One region of the Paraburkholderia sp. MM5496-R1 genome, then DNA from elsewhere that is predicted to be linked to it. Evidence: riboswitches for the same ligand, from Rfam matches in the RefSeq annotation. Region 1 holds a riboswitch; the other holds the start of a gene.
The links. Region 1 has a riboswitch for thiamine pyrophosphate ahead of OKW38_RS20305 (FAD-dependent oxidoreductase). Riboswitches for the same ligand answer to the same signal wherever they lie in the genome.

Region 1 (8,703 bases):
CGCGTGATGCGCTTCGCGCGCATCGACGGGCAGGGCGCGCTGCGTCTCTACGAGATGTCGTTCGTGATCGACGAGCTGACCGCGGAGGATCTGCGCGACGCGCTCGAGGATCGTTACGGGCCACCGCGTCTCGCGACCCGCAACGCGGCGGCGCCGGGCGCGATGCCGATGTACGTATGGGAGAACGCGGTGAGTTCGATCACGCTGTGCTTTCTGCCCGGCAGCCGCAACGGCACGCTCACGTATCTGCTGAAGGGCTCGGATGCGTGGATGAAAGCGGTCGTGCGGCAGTGGCAGGCGAGCGGCGCCGACGCGGGCTGACGCGGGCTGACGTTTGCCAGGCAACCCTGATTACCGGTGCGATCCCAACGCCGAAACCGGGCGGTGTCCGGATAGGCCGCCTCACTTCGACTCCTTTCATCCTTTCCGCCACGGAGCCAGCATGACCGCGCTACGTCTCACCCTCGTGCTCGGCGCCGCGAGCTGTCTCGCGGCCTGTTCGAGCGCGCAGACCGGGTCGATCGTCGAAACGCCGATGGCGCCGCCGCTCGCGTCCGCGCCGTTGAACGTCAACACGCAAGGCGCGATCTATCAGGCCGGCGCGCCGCTGCTGCTGTATGAGACGCCGCGCGCGCAGCACGTCGGCGACGTGCTGACGATCCGGCTGTCGGAATCGTATAGCGGCAACAACAGCGCGAGCGCGTCGGCGAACCGCACGAGCAGCATCACCGCGACTGCCGCGGATCAATCGACGAATGCCGCCGCGCGACTCGCCAAACTGTTCAACATCGGCTCTGCCGGCACCGACTACAAAGGGCAGGGCAATCTGAGCGACATCAGCGACATGACGGGCACGCTAGCCGTGACCGTGATCGGCACGGTGTCGGGCGGCAATCTCGTCGTGTCAGGCGAGAAGGTGATCGCGATGAGCGGGACCCGCGACCGTCTTCGACTCTCGGGCATCGTCAATCCCAAGGACATCGAAGCAGGCAATTACGTCGCGTCGAGCAAGGTCGCGAACGCGCGCATCGAGCAGGCGGGCCTCGGCATGGTCAACGATGCGACGACGATGGGCCGGCTGCAGAGGATGTTTCTGAGTGTGCTGACGTTTTGACCGTCAGCCGGGTCAGCGCGGTGCGCGCGACACCGCGCTGCGCGTTACGTGCGACGCGTGGGCCGCATCAACCGGCTTCGACCGTCAGGCGCCGCTAACCGAGCGGCGGCGCAAGCCCGCGTTCGGCCGCGCCGATCTCGCCGTCCGGCACGAACACGTAGCCGCGTCCCCACACCGTCTGCACGTAGCGCGGTTCCGACGGATCCACTTCGATCAATCGACGCAAGCGCCAGATCGATACGTCGAGACTGCGGTTGCGATGCGCTTCGCTATTGCCGTGCAGTTTTTCGAGCAGCTGCGCACGCGTGAGCACGGTCATCGCGTGCGTGACGAACACCTTCAGCATCGCGAATTCGCTCGAACGCAGCGTGATGCGTTCGCCGTCGCGGCGCAGTTCGCGCGCGGGGAAGTTCACTTCGAAGCGGCCGAAATGATAGGGCGCGCGCTGTTCGGGCGCGCCCGGCGCGATCGAGCCGCGACGCCGCAGCACGGTGCGAATCCGCGCGACGAGCTCGCTCGGTTCGAAAGGCTTGCCGAGATAGTCGTCGGCGCCGAGTTCGAGGCCGATCACGCGATCGATCGGATCGGCGCGCGCGGTCAGCAGGATCACGGGAATGTCGTCGCCGGCGACACGCAAGGCGCGCAGCGCGCTGATGCCGTCGAGCTCCGGCATCATGATGTCGAGCACGACGAGCGCGGGACGCTCCTGCTGCAATCTGCGCTGCAACGCCAAGCCATTTTCCAGCATGGCGACCTTGAAGCCGCGGCCGTGCAGATATTCGCCGACGAGCTCGCGTACGACGGGATCGTCATCGACGATCAGGATGGTCTGGTTCATTCAGGTCATCTTAGTGATGCGCACGGGCCGCGCAAAGCGTATACCGCTTTCCAATCCTTTCCCGTGTAAGGCGCTGCAAGCGAAAGCAAAGCCGCGAGCACTCAGTGGGGCGGCGGGAAAGCCTGCGAGGTTTGCAGGGTCTGCTGTTGCTGCGCTTGATGCGGGAAATCGGTCCGATCGACCACCATCCGCTCGATCAGTCCGCCGAGCTTGACCGAGGCCGACGAAAAACGGTCGGTGTTCAGGCCGCCGGTCTGATAGCGCGCGGTGACCAGAATGCGGCCACTCTGGATCAGCGTCAGATCGATGATCGACAGGTACTGGATCGATTCGTCGCTGAACGAGCGGCGGCCATAGTCGATCGCGGCGTCGTAGACGAGCCGCGCTTCGCAGCCGGCCGGCGAGGTGCCCGGATTGTAGACGTCCGAACGAATACCGCGCCGCTCGAGCGCGAGCTGCAGCGCCGGCACGAAATCGCCGACCGACACCGTCGGGTTCACTTCGATGCAGAGGTGCTGCAAATCCGCGGGCCGGCCGTTGACGAAGGTCGGCGACGAGTAGTTCGACGCGATCGCGTAGCCGGCCTGGATGACGGAGCCGGTGGCGTCGGCGGCCTGGATCAGCGTCCAGGCGCAACCGTCGAGCGCGAGCGTCAGCGTCGCGGCGAAGGCGGCGAGGGCGCAACGACGCCGGCATATCAGCGAGGCGACCAGACACAGGCGCGAATGCCTGGTTGCCGCTGGCGCGCGCACGGTCGGCGACGAGGTCATGAGGCAGCGCCCGATCCCGGTCACAAAATGCGATGGAGCATCAAAAGCAGCGACGGCCGCGCGCTCAGCGCGTCACGCGCAGTCGCAGTTCGTTCTGACCTTGCACGCTCGCGGTGACGTTCACGCGACGGGCGTCGGTGGTCACGACGAAATGCTGGCGCACGGGTGTGTTGACGTCGTGCACGACGCGCGGAAAGCAGGCGGCGATGTCGGCGCCGAGTTCTTCGAGCGGATCGTTGATGACGCCGTCGGCTTGCCAGTGCGCGCGCCAGTGGCAGTCGTACGCGTGCGGGCTGGCGCGGCAATCGTCCGTATTGGAGACGCCCGGCAGTTGCGCGGCGGTCTCGTTTGGCAGTCGCCGGAAATCGCTCGCATCGACGATGTGCGTGAGCGCCGCGCAGATATCGGCGGGTTGGTTCGCCCCGGTCGTTTGCGCGGCATCGACGGCGTTCGTGAGCAGCAGCGCCGCGCCGCAGGCGAGGGCGATGCGCGGGAGCAAAGACGGGAGCAAAGGTGAAACACGGCGAGCGAATGACATGGGCGAGGAGTCCGAAGAGCGGTTGCGATGAAAGACGTGACTGACATCAACGACGGCCGGCGCATGGCGCGGCCCGTACGACTATCGTCGCTGCTCGCAGGCATTTTCAAAGCGCGGAACAGCTTGCGCGCTCCGCAAATGCTTTCGAACTCTTCTCGTGTCTTTCCGGATGTTGCGCCCGGAGGTGCCGGCGCGCAGGCGAGGCTTAACCGAGCGTCAAGCCGCCATCGACGTGAATCACCTGGCCGGTGATGTGGCGTGCCGCGTCGGACAGCAGGAATGCGATCAGCGCGGCGACGTCGTCCGGTTCGGCGACGTGACCGAGCGGCGTGGCTTCGGCGGCGTGCGCCCACACGGCCGCGTTGTCGGCGCTTGGGCCGCCATCCTTGCGCGTGTAGCCCGGCGCCACGCAATTGACGGTCACGCCGAGCGGCGCGAGTTCCGCGGCCGCCGTTTTCGCAAGCGCTTCGAGTGCCGCTTTCGCGGCCGCCGTCGCGGCGAATGGCGCATCCGCGCGATAGCGATGCGCGACGAACGAACTCAAGGCGACCACGCGACCGCGCTTCGATGTTTCGAGCGCGGGCATCGCGCGCCGCACGAGCGCGGCGAAGGCGGCTGGCATCGCGGCGAAGGCGGCGCCGAAGGTGTCGGGATCGAGCGCGGCCAGCGTTTGGCGCTGCGCATGGCCGGCGTTCGCGACCAGTTGATCGAGTGCGCCGAAGCTCGCGAGCGTCTGATGGATCACGTGCTCCGCCGCGCCGCGCTCGGCGAGGTCGCCGAACACGGTCGCGCAGCGTGCGCCGCTTGCCGTGCAGTCGGCGGCAACCTGCACGAGCCGTCGACGGGAGGCGTCGTCTGCGCCGCGCGCGTGCAGCATCAACGACGTATGCGGCGCCGCGAGGCGCCGTGCGAGCGCCGCGCCGATGCCGGAACCGGCGCCGGTGATCAGCACGACGCGAGCGGCGGTGCCGTGAGCGTCGCTCACGCCGCGACCGCTTCGACAGAACGCTCGACGTCGAGCGTTTCGTGATGGAACGCTGCGAGCGATTCGCGATGCGCGACGCTGACGATCGCAGCCTTCGGCAACCGCTCGGTGAACAGCCGATAGAGCCGCGCCTCGTTTTCCGCGTCGAGCGCGCTGGTCGCTTCGTCGAGGAACAGGTAGTCCGGCTTGTGCAGCAGCACGCGCGCGGCGGCGAAGCGCTGCTGTTCACCCGGCGACAGCACGCGAGTCCAGTGCGCCGTTTCCTGCAGACGGTCCGCGTATTCCGACAGATGGCAGGTGATGAGCGCGTCGCGGCATTCGTCGTCGTCATAGGTGTCCGCCGCCGACGGATACGCGAGCGCCGCCTTCAGCGTGCCGATCGGCATGTAGCTGACCTGCGGGATGAACATCATGCGCGCGTTGACCGGTGCGTCGATCGAGCCGTCGCCGAACGGCCACAGGCCCGCGAGCGCGCGCATCAGCGTGCTCTTGCCGGCGCCCGACGGACCGCGCACGAGCCAGCGCGAGCCCGGCCGGATCACGATATCGCGGATGCGCGACAGTGGGTTGCCATTGGGCAGCGCGAGCTGGAGGCTGTCGGTGGTAAGCGTGTTGCTGTCGACGAAATGCAGATTGATGCCGCCATGTTCCGTGGCCGGCGACACCGATTCCTTCAGACGCGGCGAATGCACGACGCGCTTGAATTCGCGCAACCGGTTCACGGTCGCGCGCCATTCGACGAGGCTCGTATAACTGTTGATGAACCACGAGAACGAATCGCTGACCGTGCCGAACGCGCTCGATATCTGCATCAGCACGCCGAACGTGAACGCGCCCGCGAAGTAGCGCGGCGAGGCGACGACGATCGGGAAAATGATCGCGATCTGGCCGTAGAAGCTCAGCACGAAGGTCAGGCGCTTCGTGTACTTCATCACCTGCCACCAGTTGTCGCGGATGCGGCCGAACAGCGTGCGCGCGTTCGTCTTCTCGGTTTCCATGCCGTTGTAGAACGCGATCTGCTCGGCGTTCTCACGCAGCCGTATCAAGCCGAAACGGAAATCGGCCTCGACTTTCTGCGCCTGATAGTTGATCGACACGAGCGGATGGCCGACCTTCTGCGTGACGAGCGAGCCGCCCACCGCATACAGCGCCGCGGCCCACACCATATAGCCGGGGATCTGCAGCGGCATGCCGCCGAGCGAGATGCTCAACGCGCCCGCGAGCGACCACAGGATCGTGATGAACGACACGAGCGTGACGACGGTCGACAGCAGATCGAGCGTTAGCGACAGCGTGGTGGTCGCGAACGACTGCAGGTCGTCGCTGATCCGCTGGTCGGGGTTGTCGGTGAGGCGGTCGCGCTCGATGCGGTAGAACGCGCTGTCGTTGAGCCACTCGTTCAGGTAGCGGGTGGTCAGCCACTGGCGCCAGCGGAAGCCGAGCATCTGGCGCAGATAGCGTCCATACACGGCGAGGATGATGAAACCGAACGCGAGTCCGGTAAAGATCATCAGCAGGTGCGGGAAGTCGTGGACGTTCTTCGCCTGCAGCGCGTTGTAGAAGTCCCTGCTCCAGCTATTCAGGCGCACGTTGATCCAGACGACGAGCAGATTCATCACGATGATCGTGACGAGCAGCCCCCACGCGATGCCTCGTTCCTCGGAAACCCAGTAGGGCTTGATCAGGGTCCACGCGGAGACCTTTTCGTCGGGCGGCAGCGCGGGGCTGGCGGAAGTATGTGGTGTCATGAGCATCCTGATGAAGTGCTGACCCGAAGTGCCATTCCGGCGTACGGGTCCGATCTGGTTGACCCATGTCGGGCGATCCCGCGAACAGCAGGCGCCTTTGCGAGGGTGTGGCTGCCGCGGGTCTGCGATACCTGGCCGGTCATCGCGCCATCACGCTCGATGACGCGAGTCCGGACGGGCGCCCGATTCTGGCGTGACGCCCTTAAGCGAAAATTAATTTTCGGGGCCGGCATCCGCTGGGGTGCCGCCGCCACGCATGCGGCCACGAGTGCCGCGCGCGCCGCGTTTTTGCGGCACCGATCACGGCATTGTGCCAGAGCGCCGGGCCGCTTCGCACCGGCATCTCGATAGACGGTGCCAGATCAAAATTGGGGTGGCGACCGCGGAGCGCTGGTTTGCGGGCGCCGCGCCTTTTATGGTCTAATGACCTGCGACGAAACAGGGGTGCTTCGCCCACAGGCGGCATGACTTTCATGCCGGGGCGGCGAGGCTGAGAGAGACCCTTTGCACCCGATCCGGGTAATACCGGCGCGGGAAGTTTCCGGAAGCAACCGTCTTCCATTCCCCGCCGGGCGGCGAGCGCAGCTCACATGTGCACGTCGTGACCGGCCGGCTTCACCCGCCGGTTTCGTCCTGGGTACGTGCGTTTTTGGCCGTACGGAAAGGACTCGATGACCGCCTATTCTTCAGACATGCATTTTTCCCTTCGTCACGCCGCCTCGGGCGAGCCGTGCCGTTTTGGTTTTGCCCACCGCAGTCGAACGGAGCGCGCGCGATGAACCGTCCCGCCCGACCCGATTTCGCCGTGCTCGGCGGCGGCCTGTGCGGCCGCCTGGTCGCGTGGCGCCTCGCTGGCGACGGGCATCGCGTGGCGCTCTACGAGCGCGGCGATGCCACCGGTTCGCAGGCTGCCGCGTGGGTCGCCGCCGCGATGCTCGCACCGCTGGCAGAGGCCGCGAGCGCCGAGCTGCTGATCACGCGGCTTGGCGCGAGTTCGCTCGAAAGCTGGCCGCGCGTGCTTGCCGAACTGCCGGAGCCGGTGTTTTTCCAGCGCAACGGCACGCTCGTCGTCTGGCATCACGCGGATCGCACCGAGGCGCCGCTATTCGAGCGGCGCGTGCGTGCGAACGCGCCGGCCGAGTTGCTCGACGGCGGCTTCGTTGCGTTGGCGGGCGCGCAGCTCGGCGCCGCCGAACCCGCGTTGGCCGGCCGCTTCAGCCAAGGCTGGCTGCTGCCGCGAGAAGGCCAGCTCGACAACCGCCAGGTGCTGTCCGCGCTCGCGGCCGGGCTTGCCGAGCGCGGCGTCGACACGCACTGGAACACGCCGATCGACGACGCGTCGCTGCCCGAGGCCGGCATCACCATCGATTGCCGCGGGCTCGGCGCGAAGCCGGTGCTGCCGACGCTGCGCGGCATCCGCGGCGAAGTTGCGCGCGTGCATGCGCCTCACCTGCAGCTGACGCGCCCGGTGCGGCTACTGCATCCGCGTTACCCGCTGTATATCGCGCCGAAGCAGAACGGCCTCTACGTGATCGGCGCGACCGAGGTGGAGGGCGAGGACATGTCGCCCGTCAGCGTGCGTTCGGCGCTCGAGTTGCTGAGCGCGGCGTTTTCGGTGCACCCGGGCTTCGGCGAGGCGCGCATTCTCGAGCTGAATTCGCAGTGCCGGCCGACCTTGCCCGATCATCGTCCCGCGCTGCTGTGGGACGGCGCGCGCACGCTGCGCGTGAACGGCCTGTACCGGCACGGCTACATGATCGCGCCCGAAGTCGCCGACGAAGCCGTGCGCTTCGCGAGCGCGCTGCTCGACGGCCGCGTCGGTGATGCCGACGCATTCGCCGGCTGGCGGCGCGACTCACGCTGGAGCGAGCTGTTCCAGCAGCATTTCGCGCGCGAGCCGGCCCGAGCGTAGCGGCCAACGTGCCGCGCGCGATGCCGCTTGCGCCATCGATTGAACCGCATTCGAACACCATGGACATTCATATCAATCAGAAGCCGTTGTCGCTGCCCGAGGGCGCGACCGTCGCCGATGCGCTCGCCGCCTTTGGCGCGCGTCCGCCGTTCGCGGTCGCGCTCAACGGCGATTTCGTCGCGCGTGCGCAGCATGCGGCGCGCGCGTTGCAAACGGGCGACCGGCTCGACGTCGTGCAGCCGGTCGCGGGCGGCTGAGCGCGACCGCGCCAGCCTGTCGCTTACCGAACGCAACAACCGTCGCCGAAAACCCATTGCCGCAACGCGGTCGGTTCTAGCCGCGAGGGCAAACCAGGATGATGCAAATGACTTCTCACGAGACCGCCGACGCGCTGACGCTATACGGTCAAACTTTTGCAAGCCGCGTGCTGCTCGGCACATCGCGCTATCCGTCGCTGCAATCGCTGTCCGATTCGATCGACGCCGCGCGCCCCGGCATGGTGACGGTCGCGCTGCGCCGTCAGATGAACGAGGGCCACGCCGAAGCCGGCTTCTTCGATCTGCTCAAGCGCCATGGCGTGCCGCTCTTGCCGAACACGGCGGGTTGCCTGAGCGTCGGTGAAGCGGTGACGACCGCGCACATGGCGCGCGAAATCTTCGAGACCGAGTGGATCAAGCTCGAACTGATCGGCGACGACTACACACTGCAGCCCGACCCGGTCGGCCTGATCGAAGCCGCCGCGCGGCTCGTCAAGGATGGCTTCAAGGTGCTGCCGTACTGCACCGAAGATCTGGTGAT
Region 2 (8,703 bases), 1.0 Mb from region 1:
GCGTCGCCCGATTTAAGCGCGTGCTGCATGAAACCTTCCAAGGATAGAGCGCCTTACCGGCGCGTCAAGCCGGGAAAGTACGAGCGGGGTATGCGCGGTGGAGGGCGATATGCGCGGAAAAACGACTCATGAAGAAGCGCGCGCGCCGGCAGTTGAAGTGCCGGCGCGTGCACGCTCCGCGACGAAAGAGGACAGGTCAATGCGAGTGGCCGCCCCCATGACCGCCCCAATGGCCGCCCCAATAACCGCCAATGCCGATCGCAATCGACGGTCCGTAGTAGGCGGGGTAGCCGTAATAAGCGGGATAAGGCGGCGGCGGATAGTAGGCGGGATAAACCGGCGGCGCCGCATACACGGGCGCGGGGACCGCATAACCGGGCGGCATGTCTTGCGGTGCGACCTGCATTTGCGCCTGGGCTTGAGGCGGCTGCTGTTGATCGGTCGCCGGCGCGGTTTGGTCGGCTGTGGTCGCGGGCGCGGTCGAATAGTACGACGGGTAATAGCCGGCGGGATAGTAGCCGGCGGGGTAATAGCAGCCTGCCAAAAAGAGACTCGAGGCGAGCAAGCAAATCGCGGTGGCGGGCCGCGCGAACCTCGCGGAAAAACTGGACGAATCGCGTGGCGTCGAGAGGCGCACCACGCAAAGATGGGTGACGACGCGGGACTTCATGGCGCGCTCCTCGATGAACCGATGCCGCCTTGCGCGACGTCGTTATGAGGAGCTTACGCTCTTGCCGCGGCAGCGCTGTGGCAAAACCGCAACCGCATATTTCAGCCTATTTCCACGCGCGTTGTCGGGACGAGGGCGCACCGCATCCGGCGCCCTTGGCAGTCCGGATCGTGGTCCGAAAAAATCGTTTGCTGTCCTGTATGAACCGTTAGACGCTCATCTGACGCAACGCTCACTTGCCGCTCACTTGCCGACCTGGTTACCGATGACGCCGCCTACCGCCGCGCCGCCCAAGGTCGACAAGCCATTGCCGCCGATTGCCGCGCCAGCGGCGCCGCCGACACCCGCGCCGATCGCGGTATCGCGTGTGCGTGGGGACATGTCGCCGCATGCCGCGAGACCCGCGACAAGTGAAAGGGCGGCTGCGACCGTACCAAGACGAGTACCGAGATGACGGATCGATTTCATGATGCTGACTCCGCTCGTTATTGGAAACAGATGTTTCCTTCTCTCAGCACGCAACGTGCCTGCTCGATGCGGTGGAATAAAAAAGCCCGCCATGCCGGCGGGCTTCGATACTGCAGTGCTGGTTCGCGCAAATCGCGCAACCCGCTCATTGCCGCTGATAAATCTCCGCGCCTTGCTTCATGAACTCGATCGACTTTACTTCCATGCCTTTCTTCAGCGCTTCGTCGTCGGTGACGCCTTGTTGCGCGGCGAACTCGCGTACGTCCTGGGTGATCTTCATCGAGCAGAAGTGCGGGCCGCACATCGAGCAGAAATGCGCGACCTTGGCCGAATCCTTCGGCAGCGTTTCGTCGTGGAATTCGCGCGCCTTGTCCGGGTCGAGACCGAGATTGAACTGGTCTTCCCAGCGGAATTCGAAGCGCGCCTTCGACAGCGCGTTGTCGCGCACCTGCGCACCCGGATGACCCTTCGCGAGATCGGCGGCATGCGCGGCGAGCTTGTACGTGATGATGCCGGTCTTCACGTCGTCCTTGTTCGGCAGACCGAGGTGTTCCTTCGGCGTCACGTAGCACAGCATCGCGGTGCCGAACCAGCCGATCATCGCGGCGCCAATGCCCGACGTGATGTGGTCGTAGCCCGGCGCGATGTCGGTGGTCAGCGGCCCGAGCGTGTAGAACGGCGCCTCGTCGCACCAGTCGAGCTGCAGGTCCATGTTTTCCTTGATCAGCTGCATCGGCACATGGCCCGGACCTTCGATCATCACCTGCACGTCGTGCTTCCACGCGATCTGCGTGAGTTCGCCGAGCGTCTTCAGCTCGCCCAGTTGCGCTTCGTCGTTCGCGTCGTAGATCGAGCCGGGACGCAGGCCGTCGCCGAGCGAGAAGGCCACGTCGTAGGCCTTCATGATTTCGCAGATCTCTTCGAAATGCTCGTACAGGAAGCTTTCCTTGTGATGCGCGAGACACCACTTCGCCATGATCGAGCCGCCGCGCGACACGATGCCGGTCATCCGGTTCGCCGTGAGCGGCACATATTGCAGACGCACGCCCGCGTGGATCGTGAAGTAGTCAACGCCTTGCTCGGCCTGCTCGATCAGCGTGTCGCGGAAGATTTCCCAGGTGAGGTCTTCAGCCTTGCCGTTGACCTTTTCGAGCGCCTGATAGATCGGCACCGTGCCGATCGGCACCGGGCTGTTGCGGATGATCCATTCGCGCGTTTCATGAATGTGCTTGCCGGTCGACAGATCCATCACCGTGTCGCCGCCCCAGCGGATCGCCCACGTCATCTTGTCGACTTCCTCGCCGATCGACGATGTCACCGCCGAGTTGCCGATGTTCGCATTGACCTTCACGAGGAAGTTGCGGCCAATGATCATCGGCTCGCTTTCCGGGTGATTGATGTTGTTCGGGATGATCGCCCGGCCGCGCGCGATTTCCTCGCGCACGAATTCCGCGGTGATTTCGGTGAGGCCGTTCGGACCGAACGCGCTCGCGCCGAATGCCTGGCCGGGGTGCTGACGGCCCATCATCGCGGCGAGCTTCGCGCCATTCGGGCCGCTCGTCTTCAGGGTCTCGAGGTACTCGGCACGGCGCTGGTTTTCGCGAATCGCGATGTATTCCATTTCCGGCGTAATGATGCCTTGCTTCGCGTAGTGCATCTGCGTCACGTTCCTGCCGGCGATCGCGCGGCGCGGCGTGCGATGCAGTCCCGGAAAGCGCAGCTGCGCGGTGGCCGGATCGGCGGCGCGCTCGCGGCTGAAGCTGCTCGACAGACCGGTCAGCGGCTCGGTGTCGCCGCGCTCCTCGATCCACGCCTCGCGCAGTGCGGGCAGACCCGCGCGGATGTCGATCTCCGCGTCCGGGTCGGAGTAGGGGCCCGACGTGTCGTACACGTAGATCGGCGGATTCTTTTCGCCGCCGAAGCTGTCGGGCGTGTCAGCCTGCGAGATTTCGCGCATCGGCACGCGGATGTCGGGGCGCGAGCCGGTCACGTAGACCTTGCGCGAATTCGGCAACGGCGCGACGGCGGCCTCGTCCACGTGGGCTTCGGCGGAAATAAACTTCGGGTTGGCGTTCATGTAAGTCTCCGTACAAAGTGGGGCGGCTAAGCAGGAGACCGAGATGGAAGTAGTCGGAAATCGCGGAGAGGTGAGGCACTTGGGGCTGGAGCGAAATCCGTACGCTTCCCTGCGCTGGCATTATCCAGATCAGGTTCAAAGGGTATTTCTCACCCACGCAACACGGACCTCCAGCTCCGCGCTACGCAGGACCCCCGCGTTAGCAGCGCACACGATACACCGGCCGCCCGCGGTTTGGCAACCTGTCTGAATGACTCAAAAAAACTGGTCCGGATGAAACCAGACATCTCCTATGCTTGATTCGAGACCGCATCAGACAGGGCAACTTACAGCGAGGGAACGGCCGCCTTACAGTGAAAAATCGTCGGCGGCTTCAGGCTGATACAGGATTTTGTCGAGCTTGAGCACTTTCTGATCGCCGCTGGGTGGCGTGAAGCGGACGCTCTCGCCGCGGCGCGCGCCGAGCAGCGCGAGGCCAGCCGGCGAGAACACATTCAGGCGCCCTTGCGCGAAATCGGCGTTGGGCGGATAGACGACGGTCCACGTCATCTGTTCGCCGCTCGCTGCGTCGATCAGCGTCGCTTGCGAGTTCATCGTGACGACGTCGGCGGGGATGTCGTGCGAGTCGACGATCACCGCGCGTTCGAGCACATCGTCGAGCATGTGCTGCAACTTGGCGTCGGTGGCCGCGTATTTCTCGAGGCGGGTCACGTCGAGTTCGGTCAGGTAGCAGGTTTTGATCTTCTTCATCATCAGGACTCCGGATAAGGCGGTCATGGATGGCCGAGTGCAACGACCCAAGGGGTGGTCGGCGGATGAGTGGACGAATGGGAGAGCCCGGTGCCCGGCGACGCGGCCCTGGGTATTGGCGGGCTGCGTCAGCGAGGGCGCCGGGCGGCGTGAAGCGGGACCGTTCGGGACGTCTCGCCGGGGCCGTGCGACGCGACGTCCGCGCGCGCGCACTCGCCTGCGCGGCATGGCCGCAAGCGGGCGAGAGCACGGAAAGTCGGACGACGCAGAGAAGTCACGGGCAAAACGACCAAGTGTTGGGGAAAAGCGATCGAGAGGTGCCGGGCGACAAAGCGTGAGGCCGCGCGGCAGCAGCGAGACGAAAGTTTGATGTTAGCACGCTGTCTCACGCAGCTCCGTTTGCGACGTCGCGCCCGTCGATTGACCGTTTTTGTGCGGTGCGAGAAGAAAGCGGTGTGGTCCGCATTGCGTTCAAGCCAGTCAGAGGATTGCCGTTAAACAAAGTGCAGCGAAGGCCGCACTCCAGCGAAGCGATTCGCGGGATGGCGCGTGAAGGGCGCGAGGCGACTCGCGCCGATTGACAAAGAGGTGCACATGAAAGCGGAAAGCAGGCGGTGGCGAACGTTCGGTCGCACAGTCGCGGGGGTGGCATTGCTTGCCGCGCCGCTGGCGGCGCCGGCGGCATCGACGGTGACGGGCGGCGTGATCCGGTTCGTGGGGATGATCGTTGCACCGCCGATGCAGATCAGCGTGGATACGGCGCCCCCTGGCGTCGCCGTCGGTAGCGCGAGCGTGGCGGGTCAGCGCTTTTCGCGCACGGTGACGTTCAGCGCGCCGCCGGGCGTCGTCAGCGGGGCCGATGTCGCGCTCGAAGTGAACGGCGGCACGCAGTCGCGCGATCTGGTGGCGGCGCGGTTCGTCGATGGCACCGGGCGTGTCGCGACGGCCCGCGACGGCCACTACGCGGTCGATCGCGCGGGCGGCGTGCTGTCGCTGAACGCGAAGCGCACCGATATGGACACGCGCGTGACGGTGGTGGTCAGTTACGACTGAGTCGCGGGCGAGCTTTGGCTGGCTATCCCATGCCGGAAAAAAACTAAAAAAGGCTTGTCATAACCGGCCGCGCGGCTCGACAAACGTGCAGATTACGATCGGAGCACGTCATGTCGACCGCGCACAATCGCTCGATACTTCAGCGCTTTACGACTTTTTCGACGCCCGCCGTTGGCCTTGCGCTTTTTCTGCTGAGCGGTTCTGGCATCAGTGCGGCCGACGCGGCCGGGCCCCTATGCGTCACGCACAGCCCCGCGCACCGCGTCGCGCTCGTCGAGCTGTACAGCAGCGAGGGCTGCGATAGCTGCCCGCCCGCCGACCGCTGGCTCAGTCAATGGAAAAGCGACGGCGCCGCGCACGGCATCGTGCCGCTCGCGCTGCACGTCGACTACTGGAACAGCCTCGGCTGGACCGACCGCTTTTCCCAGCATCGCTTCACGGAACGTCAGCAAACGCTGACGCGTCTCGCGGGCGCGCACACGGTCTATACGCCGGAAGTGTTCGTCGCGGGCCGCGAGCTGCGCGACTGGTCGCAACGCGACAGTTTCGAGCGCCGCATCGACGAGCTCGTCGCCGAACCCGCCCAGGCGAGCGTCGCACTTGCGCTGAGCCCGCGTGCGCCCGGCGCGTTCGATGTCGATGCGCAGTTCAGCACGACGGCAGCCGCCGCCACGGGTGCGTTGAGCGCCTATCTCGCGATCTATGAGAACGCGCTGACGACGCAGGTCGGCGCGGGCGAAAACCGCGGCGCGACGCTGCATCACGAGCGCGTCGTGCGCGCCTGGTTCGGGCCTGTGCCACTCGTCTCCGGTCACGCGCGGATCCATCAGGACATCGATGTACACGCTGCGAGCGTCGATGCGCAAGCCGATCCGAGCGCCAACGCCGCCGACCGCTTCGGCGTGGTCGCGTTCGTCGAAAGCGACGCGAGCGGCGACGTGCTGCAAGCGACCGACCTTCCCGCGTGCCGTTGATCGACCTCGCGCGCGCCGCATTCACTACCGCTGCTCGAGGAGAGCCCCATGTCCACACCCCACGCCTTGCGCCCCAGCGCACCCGCCGCGCCCACCGCGCCGAAGCGCGGCGTCATTCATCCGCTGTGGCTGCGCATCACGCATTGGCTGAATGCGCTCGCCGCGATCGTGATGATGCTGTCGGGCTGGCGCATCTACGACGCGTCGCCGATCTTCCCGGCGTTCAGCTTCCCGACCGCGATCACGCTGGGCGGCTGGCTCGGCGGGGCGCTGCAATGGCACTTCGCGGCGATGTGGCTGCTGGTGTTCAACGGTCTCATGTATATCGCGCTGAATCTCGCGAGCGGGCGTTTCGTGCGCAAGTTCCTGCCGCTGACGCCGCGCGCGGTACTGCGCGATTTCGTCGCCGCGTTGCGCGGGAAGCTTTCGCATGGCGATCTGCGCGTCTACAACGCGGTGCAGAAATTCGCCTACCTGTTCGCGATCGCCGATCTGATCGTGCTCGTGCTATCGGGGCTTGCGATCTGGAAGTCGGTGCAGTTTCCGCTGCTGCGCGAACTGATGGGCGGCTATGACAACGCGCGCATCGTGCACTTCAGCGCGATGTCGCTGCTGGCCGCGTTTCTCGCCGTGCATCTGGCGATGGTCGCGCTCGTGCCGCGCTCGTTGCTCGCGATGTTGCGCGGACGTTGAGCCCGCGGCTACCCACGCGCATGCTCACGCTCATGAAATCGCAACGCGAATTCCAAACGGATACCGAATCATGAACAAGCCGATAGAGAAACCAGCGGACCCATCCACACATCGTGTGAGCCACAAGCTCGACCGCGCATCGATCCTGCTCGATGCGAAGCGCGAACTGGCGATGCCGTCGCGACGCCTGTTCGGCAAGCAGCTCTTGACGCTCGGCGGCCTGTCGATGCTGACCGGCTGCTCGCTGACCGACGACGCTTCCGTGAACCGTTTTCTCACCGCCGTGTCGCGGCTGAACGATCGCGCGCAGGCCGCGCTGTTCGATCCGAAGCAGCTCGCGCCGACCTACACCGAAGCGCAGATCACGCGGCCGTTTCCATTCAACGCGTACTATGGCATTGACGACGTGCCGCACGTCGACGGCTCAGATTATCAATTGAAGCTGAGCGGCCTCGTGACCGGCCAGCGCGTGTGGACGCTGCCCGAGCTGTACGCGCTGCCTCACGCGGAGCAGATCACGCGACATATCTGCGTCGAAGGCTGGAGCGCGATCGGCCGCTGGGGCGGCACGCCATTCGGCGATTTTCTGCGGCGCGTCGGCGCGGACACGACGGCGAAGTACGTCGGCTTCAAATGCGCGGACGACTACTACGAAAGCATCGACATGCCGACCGCTTTGCATCCGCAAACGCTGCTGACGTTTTCCTACGACGGCGAACGGCTGCCCGCGAAATACGGCTACCCGATGAAGCTGCGCATGCCGACCAAGCTCGGCTACAAGAATCCGAAGCACATCGTCGAAATATTCGTCACCAACACGTATCCCGGCGGCTATTGGGTCGACCAGGGCTACAACTGGTTCGGAGGCTCCTGACGCATGCGGGCGCACGCGCGCTTGCGGCAGCGGCTTCGGAAGCACGCCGGCTCTCGCCGGCTTCGATTCATCCACCACCAAGGAGTCATCCCATGAAGAAGATTGCAGTTACCACGATCGCGTTGTTGATGCTGGCAAGCGGCGGCGCGGCCTTCGCGCAGGCGAGCGGCGCGATGTCGAACGATGAGATGTCGAAGAATGCGATGTCGAAAGATTCGATGTCCAAAGACAGCATGTCGAAGGACGGCATGAAAAAGGACACGATGAAGCACGACTCGATGAAAAAGGGCGGCGACGCGATGAAGCACGAGGCGTCGGGCGCGATGGGCAACTGAGTCGGCGCCGAGCGTGCTTAGCAAGCCGGGGATGCGTCCCCGGCTTTTCTGTTGCAGGAAACCCAAAAGTTACGATTCTCTCGCGTGGCGTTCTCGGCGCTTACTGCATAATGCGGTGCGCGCCGGGGCTTTGCCACGCTTGCGGCCGCGCAGCCCGGCCGCGTTGCATCGTGTCGTTTTGACCGACGCCGCCGCCACCGCCGTTTCTGGCGCTTCCGGCGCCGCCCATCGTCTTACCGTTCCACCGACATGTCCGCCAGCCTCGCCCGTCCGACCGCATCGCCGATGCGGTGCCCGCCATCCCGCCCGAAAGGTATCGACGCAGGCTCGGCGCCTCGCGGGCATCGAGCGCATCGCGCGGGTCGAGTGGCGACGGCGGACTGAAGCATGTCTCTGCAACGTTCAGCTTTTTCTCCGCGCGGCTGGCCGCTGCGTCTGCCGCAGTCGCGCAACGGGCGGATCGCGCTCGCGCTTGCCGTCGTTTATCTGGTGTGGGGCTCGACGTACCTCGGCGTGCATGTCGCGCTCGGCTCGTTCCCGCCGCTGCTGATGTCGGGCTTGCGCAACCTGTTCGCCGGCATCGGTCTGTTCGTGTTCGCCGCGCGCCGCAAGCCGATCTGGCCGAGCTTCGCCGAAATCCGCAACGCCGGCCTCGTCGGCACCATGCTGGTGGGTCTGTCGAGCGGCATGCTCGCCTACGGCATGCGCACGGTCGGCACCGGCACCGCGGCCGTGATGGTCGCGACCGTGCCGCTGTTCGCGACCGTGATCGCGGCCGTCGCCGGACGCAAGATCGGCCGCGGCGAATG

Region 2: linked by a shared signal. The riboswitch ahead of thiC (phosphomethylpyrimidine synthase ThiC) and the one ahead of OKW38_RS20305 (FAD-dependent oxidoreductase) in region 1 are both predicted to bind thiamine pyrophosphate.

The regions. Positions count from the first base shown of each region.
Region 1 is NZ_JBNDLT010000002.1:2,880,426-2,889,128, forward strand. It holds partial or broken gene OKW38_RS20270 (hypothetical protein) at 1-321, shown strand, start outside; gene OKW38_RS20275 (flagellar basal body L-ring protein FlgH) at 443-1,114, shown strand; gene OKW38_RS20280 (response regulator) at 1,209-1,952, opposite strand; gene OKW38_RS20285 (hypothetical protein) at 2,054-2,722, opposite strand; gene OKW38_RS20290 (hypothetical protein) at 2,787-3,260, opposite strand; gene OKW38_RS20295 (SDR family NAD(P)-dependent oxidoreductase) at 3,466-4,245, opposite strand; gene OKW38_RS20300 (ABC transporter ATP-binding protein/permease) at 4,242-5,993, opposite strand; TPP riboswitch at 6,424-6,547, shown strand; gene OKW38_RS20305 (FAD-dependent oxidoreductase) at 6,769-7,905, shown strand; gene thiS (sulfur carrier protein ThiS) at 7,965-8,162, shown strand; gene OKW38_RS20315 (thiazole synthase) at 8,270-8,703, shown strand, end outside.
Region 2 is NZ_JBNDLT010000002.1:3,905,892-3,914,594, forward strand. It holds gene OKW38_RS25205 (hypothetical protein) at 197-670, opposite strand; gene OKW38_RS25210 (glycine zipper 2TM domain-containing protein) at 914-1,138, opposite strand; gene thiC (phosphomethylpyrimidine synthase ThiC) at 1,284-3,215, opposite strand; TPP riboswitch at 3,304-3,421, opposite strand; gene OKW38_RS25220 (GreA/GreB family elongation factor) at 3,564-3,965, opposite strand; gene OKW38_RS25225 (hypothetical protein) at 4,560-5,018, shown strand; gene OKW38_RS25230 (DUF1223 domain-containing protein) at 5,129-5,992, shown strand; gene OKW38_RS25235 (cytochrome b/b6 domain-containing protein) at 6,041-6,685, shown strand; gene OKW38_RS25240 (molybdopterin-dependent oxidoreductase) at 6,756-7,559, shown strand; gene OKW38_RS25245 (pentapeptide MXKDX repeat protein) at 7,652-7,894, shown strand; gene OKW38_RS25250 (EamA family transporter) at 8,282-8,703, shown strand, end outside.